3 regions of the Natranaerobius thermophilus JW/NM-WN-LF genome follow, and region 3 is predicted to be linked to each of the others. Evidence: riboswitches for the same ligand, from Rfam matches in the RefSeq annotation. Region 3 holds a riboswitch; each other region holds the start of a gene.
The links. Region 3 has a riboswitch for cobalamin ahead of NTHER_RS13215 (ABC transporter substrate-binding protein). Riboswitches for the same ligand answer to the same signal wherever they lie in the genome.
Positions count from the first base shown of each region.

Region 1 (5,198 bases), 1.3 Mb from region 3:
GATGGTCGGGTCCTGTTAATTCGCTAACCCTATGTTCTGCTTCCTGGGCAATGCTTTTCAAAGTTCTGTCACCTTGATTACTGCCTGTTGTCTCATCGTGATTTAACAAGATATTAACGCTCTCCTCGGCAGTAACTGACTCCCACAACTGATCAATTACTGGATTTGAAAACCCCTTTAAAGCCGCATGAGTGACAAAAATTTCTCTCCTTGCATCAGCGGTTTTACTGTAAGTATTAAAAATCCCCGCCGACAACTTGGCCAGTTTCCCAATATGTCCTAATAATAATATTTTTGTAAAATCATATTTCATAGCATTTCTAATCATATAACCGATATAATTACCCACTATTGCTATACAGTCACCATTTACTCCCCGGGAAAGAGCTATTTTTTCACCAGATCTTCCAGGTACAATAACAAGTGTATCTTGCTTTAGTTGATTGATCTGAGGAAGTTGTATTTTTAATGACTCTTTCATGGCTTGAGTTGACATCGGTTCTACAATACCCGTAGTTCCCAAAATTGAAATCCCTTTAACTATTCCAAGCTTTGAATTTAACGTTTTCTCCGCCAGCTGTTCTCCCTTGGGAACTGTGATGGTTATAGAAACTCCTTTGTCTTTAGGTAAAAATTCTCTTAAGTTATTGACTATCATTTGTTTGGGACCGGGATTTATAGCAGCTTGCCCCACTTCTACAGGTAAACCAGGTTTCGTTACTTGGCCCACACCTTGACCTCCGTCGATAACTATCTCCCTGTCTTTAGTCAATTTTACCTTAGCTCCAATTAATGTCCCATGGGTTATATCACTATCATCTCCTGCATCCTTTCGTACCCAAGCAGACTTTTTATCATTAGTCCTGAAACCATAAGCTGCTATGGGGATGGTAAGTTTTTTCTCTTCAGGAGTAATTATCGTCACTTCTTTTGGATATTCCCCCGAATATTCAGCCAATAGGGCAGCTTTAGCCGTAGCTGTTGCGCAGCTTCCTGTGGTAATCCCCTTTTTCAAGCTATTCTGATGTAAACTGCTATTTTGTTTGCTTAGATAACTGGTCATAATCACTACCCCTTAAAAGTCTTCTACAAATATACTTATAAAAAACACTGGTGATTAGTGGAATGAATCCTAATGCCGCTAGAGATATTGTGATCTTGGGGGATATAAGATCAGATAGTTTTTGAATTTCAGTGATTTGATGTCCAGCATTAACATAGATCAAAATACCTGGTAACAGGCCCACAAGGCTTATCCAGTAATACGTACTTGCCTTGATAGGAGTTAAAGCAAACAAAGAATTTATGGCAAAAGAAGGAATGATCTCAGTAACTCTAGATAAAAACAGCAAACTTGCTCCATGGTCTCGCGAGACTTGCTCAACATACTCAAGTTTATCTGAGAATTTTCTTGTAAGGTAGTCACGGAGTGCATATCTACTTATTAAAAACACCACAAATACCCCAAGACTAACAGATATGGTAACTAAAATCGAAGCCAATAAAAAGCCAAAAATAGCACCAGCAACAATAGTTAAGACACCACTACCGGGAATTGATACGACAGCAAAGAAAAAGCGGATTATAAAAAAGATTAATATTGTTAAAAACAAGTTATTATCTGCGTAAGAACGTAGGATATGTAAATTGTCTTGGAACCAAGTCAGGTCAATGGAATTAAAAAATAAAATAATATATAAGGTGCTGAAAATAAGTAAGCAAAATAATAATTGTGCCAAAGATTTCATTTTGAAACCGGGATGTATTTTATCCACAGAACCAACACCTCCCATACCCGTGACAAGGGCACATTAATTTTAAATATAGGCTCTTTTATATTCCGTTGATAGTTGAACTCTTCGATTTAACGGATTTTGTGTAAGGTTGATATTACATCTTAACAAGTGAACAGGAGAATTAGATTCGAATATAAAAAATCCGGCCCTTCGAGTAGGCCGGATACTTCTTAGCTACCAGTTGATAAACAAAAAATATATCACCGGAGGATGTGCCCTGGGCACATCTCTGCTCAGAAGTACTTTACCTTTACCTCGAAGGCAGTGAGTACGGGTTAACAGGCAGGTTTCCTGGCTCCTGGCATAGAATGATCCACCTTCCCAGATAGCTTGGCTATCCAGTGGTATCCGGACCATCCCTTAGACCAGTCACAGTGGCGGGACCGCTCAGGATTTTCACCTGATTCCCTTTTAACCGGTGTTACCCGGCACCTGTTAACTCGCTAATATTAATTTTTAAATATTTATTTTAAAGAATGTGAATGTGATTATATTTAATGTATATAAAATTCCAATTCTTTTATAAACTTTATCACAGAGAGGTAGTTAAATCAACTATTTATTTTATATGATTTAATGTTATAATTTCTATAAATTTTATCAACCTTAAGAGATTGGTACATAATTTCTTAGGGTTTGTAAATCCATTTAACTGGAGGGTGATACTATGGAAATTAATATTATATTAGGACATGGAAGTCGAAATCCGGAAGCTAATGAAGTATTAAAAACTCTAGCCACAATGTACAGGGAAAATAATCACACTGACACAAGTTATGCCTTTTTACAATTTGCCAGCCCCACATTAGAAGAGGTCTTAGAAGATGCAATTTCTAAAAAATATCAAACTATTGTAATTGCACCAGTATTTTTATATCCAGGAGTACATATTAAAAAAGATATCCCAGAAAAACTCGAAAAGTACCGCCGTGAGAATCCTGAGAAGACCTTTATTCTGGCAAATCCTATCGGAGAAGATCCTAGATTAATTAAAATCATAGAAAATAGAATAGCTTCTGCCAAAGGGAGTCAGAAGAATGACTAAACTACAACCGCAAGAAATAGAAACTAAAAGTATGGAAATCATTCAAAATAAAGTAAATCTATCTGCTTTTAGTCAAAAAGAATTACCCGTAGTTATGAGAGTGATCCATACTACTGGCGATTTAGAGATACATCGAGATATCAGATTTTCTTCTAAGGCTGTCACCAAGGGCTTAGAAGCACTAACTGCAGGAGCCGACATTTTCACTGATGTAAATATGGTTACAGCTGGGCTAAACAAATCTAAACTTAAAAAGCTCGGTTCAAAGATCCATTGTAAAATAGCCGATGAAAATGTGGCAGAAGAGGCTCACAGGATTGGAAGCACCAGAGCGGAAACTGCATTTAAAACCTTTGGTGAAAATCTTCATGGAAATATCGTAGTTATCGGAAATGCTCCCACAGCTTTATTTAAACTTCTTGAATTAGTTAAAAATCATAACATAACCCCCGCTCTAGTGGTAGGAGTTCCCGTAGGTTTTGTAGGTGCTAAAGAATCCAAAGATGCATTAATGAACTCCGACTTACCTTATATTTCAATTTCCGGTTATAAAGGAGGAAGCCCCATAGGGGCCTCCGTTATCAATGCCTTATTGAAATTGCTTTAACCTGTAATAATCGTGAAAACTATTAAACAACCGTTTTGCGGCATTAATATTTGAAGCCAGGTGTATATGCAAGTAACTAGCCAGCAGGTTGCCGGATAGGTAACCTGCTTGTTTGCTTTTATTCCTTGCAGAGATAATGTATGCATAGGGAAAAGAGTCTTCATCTAATTCTTCGTTCATTTCTACCTCGAATTGTGAATACCGAAATTCGTGACCCTTAACTTTGTCGCCCTGTTTAAGTAGAATTGAATCTTTCACGGCATGAGCTTCACGATAACCTAAGGCCATCAACCTAGAATTCATTGTTACTTGTCCAGGTATCAACCCTGTCAGGGAATACTTATCCCCTTTTAAGTCCTGCAAAGTATTACATAAATAAATAAATCCACCACACTCTGCCAGTATAGGCAACCCCTTTTTATGTAAATTTTTTAAATTATCCATGAAGGAAGTATTGGATGAAAGTTGAGAAGCGTATAATTCAGGGAAACCTCCTCCTAGATATAATCCACACACATATTCGGGAATCTCTTTATCTTTTAAAGGAGAGACTGGTACCCATTCAACTCCTTGTTCTTCAAGCCATTCTAAATTGTCCTGATAATAAAAAGAGAAAGCAAGATCTTTAGCTATGGCCACAGGAATTTTGGTAGTTTTGTTAGTGATCATATGTTCTTTAACTGAATCCAATTTGTTATTATAAAAAGTTTCGGAAACAGGCTGCCATTGTTCATAAGCCGTGGCCAATTGATTTATTTTTTTCATATCCACCCTTTCACTAAACATATCTGCCAGTTTTGAAACTTTCTGATGTAAATCATGACTTTCCTCTGCCGGGGTTAATCCCAGATGCCTTTCCGGTAATTCGATGTCAGGTTCATCAGGCAAATAACCGAGTAATTCTACTGAACCCAAGGATGTTACAGCTTCTTTTAGATAACGATAATGGTTTTCAGAACTAACCTTGTTTAAAATAACTCCGGCAACTTTTACATCGGGGTCAAAATTTTGGAAACCATAAATTAAGGCAGCTACACTTCTTGCCTGGCTTTTGGCATTAACAACTAAAATCACTGGTGCATCAAGTTTTTTAGCGATTTCTGCAGTACTGGCCCGGTCGTCTTTACCCGATTTACCATCGTATAGGCCCATTACACCTTCAATTATTGAAATATCCGCTTTTTCTGAACCACGCTGAAATATTTCCTTCATAATATTCGGTGACATCATCCATGTATCAAGATTTCTAGCTGGTCTTCCCGTGATAGTAGTATGGAAGCTGGGATCTATGTAATCAGGGCCAACCTTAAACCCTTGTACTGACTGCCCTTGATTTCTTAACGCTGCCAATAATGCCATTGTAACAGTAGTTTTGCCGCTTCCACTATTTGTCCCGGCAACGACTATCCTTTTTCTATTCACAAGAATCACCCCATCCGTAAATTATTTAACCTTGTGTTTTGTGCTATTACACAAATTGAATACTGAATTGTAAGTACACTCTCAACATTCTCGACCATTATACTATGAACTTAAAAAAATACCAATAACTTAAAATCAAAGGCAGGAATATCTGAACACCAGTTCGAATTTATGTATTAAGCTCTTTTGATACTCAGTTGTTGATAGTTGAACTCTTCCATTGAACGAATTTTGTGTAGAGTTAGTTGTACCAGCCCGAAACATTGGATGTGAAATTCAAGAGCACAACATCAACATACAACTCTAATACAGCCTTTTAAAGAGAGAG
Region 1 covers NC_010718.1:983,674-988,871, reverse strand. Annotated here, with positions in the region: gene cbiD (cobalt-precorrin-5B (C(1))-methyltransferase CbiD) at 1-1,063, opposite strand, end outside; gene NTHER_RS04765 (TVP38/TMEM64 family protein) at 1,035-1,775, opposite strand; cobalamin riboswitch at 2,061-2,247, opposite strand; gene NTHER_RS15120 (sirohydrochlorin chelatase) at 2,464-2,841, shown strand; gene NTHER_RS04755 (precorrin-8X methylmutase) at 2,834-3,448, shown strand; gene NTHER_RS04750 (cobyrinic acid a,c-diamide synthase CobB) at 3,431-4,870, opposite strand.
Region 1: it holds a riboswitch for cobalamin, as region 3 does, so the genes downstream of both, NTHER_RS04765 (TVP38/TMEM64 family protein) here and NTHER_RS13215 (ABC transporter substrate-binding protein) in region 3, are expected to answer to the same signal.

Region 2 (5,198 bases), 160 kb from region 3:
TTTGGTTTGAAAAAGAACTCTTAGCACTGCACAAAGATGTTTCCCTCACTTTTTAAGGTTTTTGATTTACTATGGCCGTCACCTCCTGACTATAATTTTTCTTAATAATTAATAAGTGAATCTTTGTTAATGGTGACAGGGCCTGTTAACTACCGGACTAGGATTTTTGACAAAAAAATATCCGGCCTTCATAACCTAGAGCCGGAATAGTCCATAAAAAAACGCCGTGGTGAATACTACCGCGACATTTTATGCGCAGCCCAGCCCTTTCACCCGAAGGGAATGCAGCTAATATAACAGGTAGGTCTCCTGACTTACAGTCATCATCTTCCCCTCCTTCCCAGCGTTTCGCCAGTGGAATAATGGGGTCGACTCGTGCTCACAGTGACGGGATCGTACCGGATTTTCACCGGTTTCCCTTTTAAGCCTTTTTACAGGCACCTGTTATATTTCGGTATTCATTTTTTTATTACTGTAACTGTAATTTATCATTTAGATGTGTTATTTTGGTGTTATACTGGTGACAATCAGGTGACACTGAATTATTTATTATCGATTATCTTTTTAATGACTTATAGTATTCCGTCATATAGTCCGAAGGACCAATACCTAATTCCTTTTCAAGTACTGTTTTAATAAAATCAAAATGTGACAAGGCATCAGCGACTTGTCCTTCGGCTACCAGGGCCTCCATGTAGTGTACATGGATTTTTTCTGTTTCTATTAACAAATCAATAATAAAAGCTTTCTCGCATAGATTTTGAATTGCTCGATATTCTTCTGTTTCTTTTAATAATTCAACAAGATCAATTAAATTATTTGTGTATAACCTTCGATAATATTGGCGAATTGGAAAGACCCAACTTTTACAGGGATATTCAGATAAAAAAGTACCTCTATAAAGGGAAATTGCATTGTGATAATAAAACATAGCTGTTTCCCTTTCCTTGTGGTTATTTTCTTTAGCTTTAAATGATAAACTCTCAAATTCATCAATATCTACCCAAGAATCTTCTGATAAATAAAAAAGGTAGCACCCTTGTGAGGAGTCTATGAAGACATGATCCTTTAAGCTTTTATGTTGTTTTAATAATCTTCGTAATCTATATACAAGTGATTTAACTGCATCTTTTGGATCGATATACTCCTGATCTGGCCACAATTCTTCTACGATGTTGTTGGGATGGAGTCTCTTATTCCTATTAATTAACAAAAACTTAAACAATTCCCAGACTTTATTAGACCTTTTATGTTTGTCTGAAAAAGCTTCTTCATTTGTCTTCATTTCAAATTGCCCCAAGGTGTATATTTCTAGGGATTTTTTTTCTCCATTTTACAATTTAAAACATAACGCATAAAATTAACCCCCTTCTTCCGATTTCGTGACTTTTAAGAACAAAAAAGTTATGTCAACTAAAAATAAAAACTTCCTCACAAAGGAGGAAGTTAACTGTAAATATCAGATATTTGATTTAGAATATCAATTCAAAATATGCACAGTTCACCTCCCTATCTATCGTAGTTCAAAGGTAAACTAAATTAGGCATGTGTCCTGGCTTAGGTTCATAGATTATTTTTGCCTTCCCAGAGTTTGATTCTCCAGTGGCATTATAAGAAAATAATCTCCCCATTACAGTGGCGGGACCGCGCCGGATTTTCACCGAACTTCCAATTTAACCTTATTAATTTATTGATATTCTCTCCACTAGTTTGCAGAGGCGAAGTGTTTCTGATTATCTGTAATCATCATCTGTAAATTAATAAGGACCTAATTTTCTAATATTAAATTTTTTGCTTATGTGTACACTAAAAATTTTGTTAATTTATTGTTGGGTAAATTTTGGAATTTATTTCATGTAATTTAATTTCTATTAATGCTTTAAATATTCCTTCCTAATCTTGTAATATGCTTACAGTTCTATTGTTAACTCGCTAAGATGTAGCCAAAGCCACATAATTCTCTCACATTGAATGTTTTATAATACAACTATATAAGATGCCTGTCCGAAATTGAGTTGTGACCTAGATTGTCATTTTATGTCGACTTCAGTTATAATTTAAGTAGAAAACTCATGGATAGGGGAGTTAATATGAGATCTCTACGAAGTAAAATATTATTATACTTTGGATCATTTACAACTATTATTGTCTTATTATTAGTATTTGTAATTAAAAACCAAATAGCTAGCACTAATATACCACTGACAAAAGATCTGAATCAGCAGGTTGTTACAGCTAGGTCAGAACAGATAGGGGAATGGCTAGAGCAACGGATTTGTGAACTAAGAATTTTATCAGAAACAGAAACATTAATATCTAAGGATGATGATAAGAAGTGGGGAAAGAGATGTTAAGAGGTGAAGAAGGTATCCAAACTATTAAAACACCAGATGATGAAAAAAGGGTAGTGATTCATTCGCCTATTCCAAATACAGACGGCTGGTCCCTGGGAATAGATTTTTCTAAGTCTGAAATGACCAAAGATACTGATCAATTAATTTTAACAATAATAGTTTTTGGTGGGATTATTATAGCTGTTTTAATAATCATTTCTCTTGCTTTGTCTTCATCAATTGCCAATCCTATTATACATCTACAACAGTTGATGAAAAAAGCAGAGCAAGGTGATCTAGATGTGACCTTTAACTATAATAACAAAGATGAAATTGGACAATTAGGTGCTGGTTTTAATAATATGATCCAAAAAATAAAAACTCTTATTAATCTTTTAGATAAAGAGCATCACCAAAAACGCAAAAATGAGCTAAAGGTACTTCAGTCCCAGATAAAACCACATTTTCTATATAATACCTTAGATACTATCAGATGGTCTATCTTAGAAGATAATTCACAAGAAGCAGTTGAACTTTTAGAAGAGTTAGGTACATTCTATCGAATTGGTCTTAATTCAGGTGATGAATATATTACTATCGAAAAAGAATTAGATCATATAGAAAGTTACCTACGCCTACAAAAAGCTAGATATGAAGATATGCTAAATTATCAGGTGAAGTACGATGAAAATTTAACAGATAACAAGATTTTAAAACTTATTTTACAACCAATAGTAGAAAACGCTATTCTCCATGGTTTCAAAAATCAAGATTATTCTACATGTGAAATTATCCTCGAACTTATAAGAGAAAACAATGAGTTAGTAACAATTATTAAAAATAATGGGTCTAGACTATCTTTTGATGAATTAAAAAGGATAAATCATGCCTTGAAAACAAATGAAAAGCCAGGTGAAAATATAGGTTTTGGACTATATAGTACTAATATGCGAATTCAGTTAGCATATGGTACTAGCTATGGTTTAAATATAGATGTAGAAAATGGTTGGACAAAAGTTACTATTAGATTTCCTTTAGTGAAAGGAGAGGATTAATATGTGGAAAGCAGTTGTAGTTGATGATGAGCCTAAAATCCGTCGAGGGTTTGGAAGATGGATCCAAGAATATGGATATCCTTTTAAATTTGTAGGATCGGCAGCTAATAGTCAAGAAACCCTGGAACTTACAGATAATAAAGATCCTCACTTCTTCTTTTTAGATATTAGAATTGCTGAATCTAATGGGTTAGAATTGGCTAAATTAATTAAATCTAAAAACCCAAAAGCTATCTTAGTCATGGTAACAGGGTATGATTATTTTGAATATGCTCATGAAGCAATCAAGTTACAGGTATTTGATTACTTATTGAAACCTGTTCCGAAAACAGACTTCTTTAAAACATTAGAAAATATTGATAAAGCCCTACGCATTCAATATCCAGATTTAGAAATTAACAAAAATTACTATGAAAATAAAAACTATTCACTTTTAGTACAAAAGGTCATGGAACATATACATGACAATTATTACAAATCCGATTTATCTTTGGAAAAAATAGCAAAAAATTTTAATATTAATAAAAGCTACCTAAGTACACTTATGAAAGAAGAGCTGGGATATTCATTTAAAGAATACCTTACTAGAGTTCGAATAAAAAAAGCAAAGGAACTGTTAAAAGAAGATCTACCAGGAATAAAAATGTATGAAATAGTATTAAAAATTGGTTACCAAAGTCAACATTATTTCAGCCGCATTTTTAAAAAATATGAAGGGGTGTCACCTCTTGATTATAGGAACAAGTATATAAAATGATAAAGGAAGAGGTTGTCCCAAAAGTGTTTGAATCATTTAAGGGTTTATCCTCTAATTTTTTAAAGGCTTGACTCTATTATACAAGCTTAAAGAAAAGTCAAAAAACCTGAAATTTGTGCAAATACAAAAATCGTTTCTTAGCTTATAATTTGGTTGTGTTAAGAAATGTATAACAAGTTAAAAGGAGGGGGTTGTATATGTTTCAAAAGAGAAACTTATTATTAATTATGTTAACATTTGTTCTGCTGTTCACATTCTCCGTGGGATGCAATGGAGATAAGGAAGTAGGAGAGGAACCAGGAGAGGAAGAGTTGGCACTAGAAGAAGGTACATATGAGGGAAGTTCATATGGACACAATGCAGAAATTGAAGTAGAGGTTACAATTGAAGATGAAGATATCTCTGATATCGAAGTTTTATCTCATGAAGAATCTGAGATATTAACAGATCCAGTATTTGAAGAAATTATCCCAGCCATTGTGGAAAACAACAATACTAATGTAGACTCCATTTCAGGCGCAACTGTCACAAGTTTAGCACTAGTTAGTGCAGTTGAAGATGCATTAAAAGAGGCAGGTGCTGAAGAATACTTTGAAGGGGAAATGGTTGAAGTTGATAGTGCTTCTGAAATCGCTGATTCTACCTATGATGTAGTAGTAGTTGGTGGTGGAGGTGCTGGTCTAGTATCAGCAATTGAAGCAAAGTCACAAGGTGCAGATGTTGTGTTATTAGAAAAGATGCCTTATTTAGGTGGTAACACCCTAGTATCTGGAGGAGAGTTTAATGCTCCAAACACTTGGGTTCAGGAAAACCCAGATATTGATGACAGTGTAGATCAATTTGTTGAAGATACCCTTGAAGGCGGAGATTATGAAGCAGATGAAGATCTTGTGCAAACACTAGCAGAAAATGTAACTGAAGATGCGGAGTGGATGAAAGACTATGTAGGTGTAGAATTTGTCGATGACTATCTTATGCATTTTGGAGGACATGAAGTGCCCAGGGCACTTTATCCAATTGGTGGCTCCGGACTAGAACTGATTAGTAGTTTAG
Region 2 covers NC_010718.1:2,653,238-2,658,435, reverse strand. Annotated here, with positions in the region: gene cbiQ (cobalt ECF transporter T component CbiQ) at 1-49, opposite strand, end outside; cobalamin riboswitch at 283-460, opposite strand; gene NTHER_RS12510 (AfsR/SARP family transcriptional regulator) at 557-1,285, opposite strand; cobalamin riboswitch at 1,526-1,697, opposite strand; gene NTHER_RS12505 (hypothetical protein) at 2,091-2,354, shown strand; gene NTHER_RS12500 (sensor histidine kinase) at 2,336-3,388, shown strand; gene NTHER_RS12495 (response regulator transcription factor) at 3,390-4,145, shown strand; gene NTHER_RS12490 (flavocytochrome c) at 4,343-5,198, shown strand, end outside.
Region 2: it holds a riboswitch for cobalamin, as region 3 does, so the genes downstream of both, NTHER_RS12510 (AfsR/SARP family transcriptional regulator) here and NTHER_RS13215 (ABC transporter substrate-binding protein) in region 3, are expected to answer to the same signal.

Region 3 (5,198 bases):
CACCATTGGGATAAAGATAATTATAATATTAGTCCAGTTAGCTCCAATAATACTTCCCATTAACCAGTAAACCAGTTCCGGTAATTCATCGGAATCACTGATATATTTTAAAGCTGAAACCAGGGCTGAAAAGAAATAACCTATGGCTACACCTGCCAAAATCAAGGTTTCGGAAGTAGCCCCTTTCATACTAGAAATGATATAAATAAAAAACATGGTCAACATAGCGAAGACAAAGGCATTAGCAGGTATAAATAATTCATGATAACTGGATAACCCGCTTCCAAAAATTCCAACCTGCAGTACTATGGCTAAGGCAGCGCCAAAAGCAGCTCCACTGGAAAGCCCCAAGGTATAAGGACTTACCAGTGGATTTCTTAAAATCCCCTGCATCACTACGCCTGCTCCTGCCAAAGAAAATCCCGCCATCACTGCCAAAAGGACCCGAGGTAAACGCAGCTGTAATACTATGATTTTTTCTGTATTTGAAACTTCAGCTACTGCATCTGTACTTCTGATTGGTGAAGTTAAAATATTAAAAGCATCTACCGGGCCAACGGAAGAAGCTCCGTATGAAAGGGCTAATAGAGATACAATAAATAAAACAGTGATTAAACACAAAATTACCAAGATCTTTTTGTTTGTTGAAGATATGTAGGCCTGTTCAGGGTTTTGGATCTCTTGTTGCTGAATATTTCTACTCATGGGGATATACCCACACCCCTTGATATTCTAAACCGTAATATTCTTCTAGTAATTCCCTATGAATCTCTTTTGGTTCAACATCGTTAAATTGTTCTGGGTAAAACCACTTGGCCAAATAACTTAAACCGACTACACTTCGGGGGGATGTGTACAAATCAGTAGAAATACCAACTACCCTATCTTCATTTACAGCAGTCAGCTCATCCCAGCCGGGCCTGTCCACCATGGCGGCAAGTTCTTCAGTAATCTCATCATGGCTATCCTCTTCATATCCAATGGCTACGTTTCGATCTGATAAGTTTTTGACAATTACATCAGGGTCTTGCTCCAAAATCCATTCATCGCTAATAGTGACAGATGAACCAGGTTCATTGCCTGCCAAATTTACCCCTCCGGCTTTCAATAATGCCTGATGAGCACCGGAACCACTGGCATAAGCACTGTATTCTGCCTGGGTTTCCGAATAAACAGATACCTTGTCTTCATCTTCGATCTCGTCAATTCGATCTGTAATCAGTTGCATATGACCTTCAATAAAGTCTATATATTCTTCTGCTTGAGATTCTCGGTCCATAATCAAACCCATAGTTCTAATATCTTGTGTCAAAGTTTCAATTTTGTATCCATCTAGAAACACTACGGGTATGTCAGCAAGTTCAATCTGTTTTTTGATATCTTGATCCATGTATTGGCCAAAGCCAAATACTATGTCAGGATCTAGTTCAAGGATTTTTTCCGCATTTGGTGAAAAGACGCTTCCGACTTCGGGATACTCTTGGGCTTCAGGTGGAAATGTTATAGAGTCTGCCACACCGACGGTTTTGTCTTCTGATTCTAAAATGTAGAGTAATTCATTGATATTGGAATTAGCTACTACCACTTTTTCTGGAGGTGATGGTACTTCAACAGATCTACCTTCAGAATCCACTATTGTTATTTGTTCTTGTTGTTTTTCTTGTTCCTGTTGTTCTTTTTGGTCCTTTTCTTGTTGCTCCTTTTCTTGTTGCTCCTGATTTTCGCTCGCTTTTTCCTGGCTTACTTGATCCTCTTGTTGACCTTGGCAGCCTGTAATGCCTAGGGCCATCATCAAAGAAATTAATAAAATAGTAATTATGTAAGACAGTTCTTTTTTCAAAATCAACGCCTCCTCAAATTTTATTTTTTCTTAATTGGGACTTGAATTCTTTAAGTTAAATTTGTGTCAGGTAAAACATAAAAAAACCTCCTTTGCGTGAAAGGAGGTTAGTATTAGCCAGTCAGTTTATACCTATTTAGATAAATAATGATCTAAAAAATAATAGGCAAAATTATTAGCTTCCAGGCTTCACCTCCCCATCAACCGTAGTTCAAAGGTGAGCGAAGCTAGGCAGTTCTCCTGGCTTAGGTTCTTCAGCTATTTTCGCCTTCCCAGAACTCATGGAAATGTCGAAGCTCCATTACAGTTCCAGTGGCAGAGTGAAAATAGCCTCCCCCTTACAGTGGCGGGACCGCGTCGGACTTTCACCGAACTTCTCTTTTAAGCCTTTGATTGCAATTTAGTTACCAATTGGTTACAAAGGCACCTAGCTATTACTCGTATTTTGTTTTTAACTCAGTTAAAGAAAATTTTATCATAAGTAATATATGCTTGCAATGTTGATCTTTGTAGATCTTTATTCAACGAATTCGCCAACATCTTCAGGGACATTTCCACTAAAAGAGTTATCTTCCGTATTGGCTTTAGAATCGGGACTATAAAGAATTCCACTATCTTGATTATCGATAATTTCATTACTTAGAATATCCGCTTCAGATTCTCTATCAAGTAAAATACCTGTTTTTTCATGATCTTTGATAATATTATCTGTGATTTCACTAAATGTTTTGTGAAAAAGAACTAAGCCCGTCTTATTATTACTAATAACATTATCTTCAATTTTCAAGTCGGATTCATTTAAGGCATATATTCCTGTTCTTTTTTGACCTATAATATCGTTGCCTTCAATATTAAGTCCTTTTATATTGTGTACATGAACCCCGACACTATCATTTTCCCTAATTTCATTTTCAGTTACTCCTCCACCTGTAGATCTGTTTACGATAGAAATTCCCCCACCAGTTCTGGCATAGTTTCCAATGATTTCGTTTCCATCAATAGTTACCATGGCCCTATCAGCACGGATTGCACCTCCAGAACATTCGGCTTCATTCTCATTGATAGTGTTACTGTCTATCATGGCTTCTGAACCATCAATTAAAATGCCACCACCTATATCGAGCGATTCATTCTGATTGATATCATTATTTACTAAAGTGAGTTGCCGATCACTGTAAGAGGCGATGCCAGCTCCAAAATAACCTTCATTACGTGAAATGTCATTGTTTCTTAACTCAACATCATGATTGGAACTACTATAAACTCCACCACCATCACCACCTGAATAATTCTTGGTAATAGTATTATTTATAAGACTAAGCTCTACTTCATCCCTGGCAAAGACTCCTCCACCACTAGAGTAGGTACTGTTATCAGTAATAGTACTATCAGTAATAGTAAGTTTTGTATTGTCTTTAGCGTAAATTCCTGCCCCACCTAGTCTTTCGGTACTGTTGTTACTAATAGAGTTATTCTTGATATCCAGCTGTGATTGAGGACCAGCAAAAATTCCGCCATCAATGTTTCCTGTAATAATATTATTCTCTAGTAGGAGAGTGGAGCCGTCTTTAACCAAAATTCCACCACCTACATCATATTCCAAATTACCGATTTCGTAATTTTTCCCACTACCGCCAGTAATGGTAATACCTTGGATTGTTGCATCTTCTCCATTTGAAGCAGTTACTATGGGCCCAGTTCTTCCTCCATCAATTACAGTCTTTTGGACCTTTTCTTCGTTATGGGGGTCAAGGCCTGATATCGTAATATCTTTACCTTCAAGGTTGATATTTTCCTGATAGGTACCTGGAGAAATTTCGATTATGTCCCCTGATTGTGCCATTTCAATTGCTTTTTGAATAGAATCATACCTTTCCGGGCTTGTTGTACTATCTCCACCATCTTGACTGTATAGTTTTATCTTTGAACTACTAGAGTCTTGATCTTGGTTACTTTCAGATGTTAGTTCATCTTGATCTTCGTGTGATTCATCTTCATCTGATTGATCTTTATCTGTTTGATCTTTATCTGATTTTGTTTTCTCCTGTTCTTTCTCCCGTTCATCTTTTTGACTAGAAAAATCTTCAACCATGGGTGCTTCTTCTGCCCCTCCCGGATCAGTAATAATCATTAATAAAAACATTAGAACCACAACAACCACAACTGATAAGCTACCCAAGAGAATTTGATTAGTTTTTCTGGAGTTTTTTGACAACCGATAACCAATATATTCTTTTAGTTCTATTAATTTGCTTTTTAAAGTAGTTCCTAAATCATTAATTGCTGACTCTATAGAAGAGGTCAAGTCATCTATATTGCTACTTTCCTTCTCGTCTTTTTTGTCTAGATTTTCACTGTCACTGCTTTCAGCTAATCTACTGTGAGTCGCGGTTTCACTTTTGCTCGGCTTTTTATTTTCATTGTTTTCTTTTTCAATGTTTTCATGTCTGTGACTTTCATCTTGGTTTTCATGGGTTTCATGTTTAGTATTTGCAGAAGTTATATCAGTTGAGGTTGATTTATCTTTACTTTTATTTGTGACAAACTGAAACCAAATTCCAAAAGCTATAGTAATGGGATAGAGTAGTATTTGTAAGGCTATATTCAAACCAAATACTCCTGCTATTACACCTGCTACTGAAGAACCTCCTGAAATCCCTGTAGAAATGATTATCGAAGGTTTGACAAAATAAACAGCCACTATACCAAGAATTATTCCAAAAATCACGGATAGTTCAATCATTCCCCTGGTTAAGGCTAGAGCAATGAGCCCTGTTACTAAAGAAACTGACAAAAACACACCTAAAAAATACACTTTTAATGCTATGTAAGCACCAAAAATACCAAATAATATACCCACAACTACTGCTATTCCCGCCGCACCAGTAGAAGGTCCAACTGAGGCAAAGGTAATAGATGAACTTAACAAACCGCCCATCACAAAACCTGTAAAAGCAATCCACAGTTTAAATAATTTGTAACCAAACAGCCATACAGGTATTAACACTATTAGAGATAAAGCGGCAAAAACATTTTGAATATCAGACATTACATTATCTGTAGTTTCAAGTACATCGAAGAAACTAAACAATAGCTCCATTTCTTCCACTATAAGAACCCCCTTTAGATAACTCGCATAATCCGTTCAATTGAAAATTTTACAGTATCAACAACTCTATAAAACAGCACCTAAATAAAAAGCTGCTTCGTGAGAAGCAGCTTTTTATTATTATCCTTTATTTGGTTACTACCAAATGTGAGTTATACACAAGTAGTACAATTATCTATATTGGTAAAAATCCCTTGTGACTATAGCCCTATTTTTATAAATTGTTAGATTCGCCACATTTAGCATGTC
Region 3 covers NC_010718.1:2,810,426-2,815,623, forward strand. Annotated here, with positions in the region: gene NTHER_RS13210 (FecCD family ABC transporter permease) at 1-705, opposite strand, end outside; gene NTHER_RS13215 (ABC transporter substrate-binding protein) at 698-1,840, opposite strand; cobalamin riboswitch at 2,054-2,286, opposite strand; gene NTHER_RS13220 (right-handed parallel beta-helix repeat-containing protein) at 2,358-4,940, opposite strand.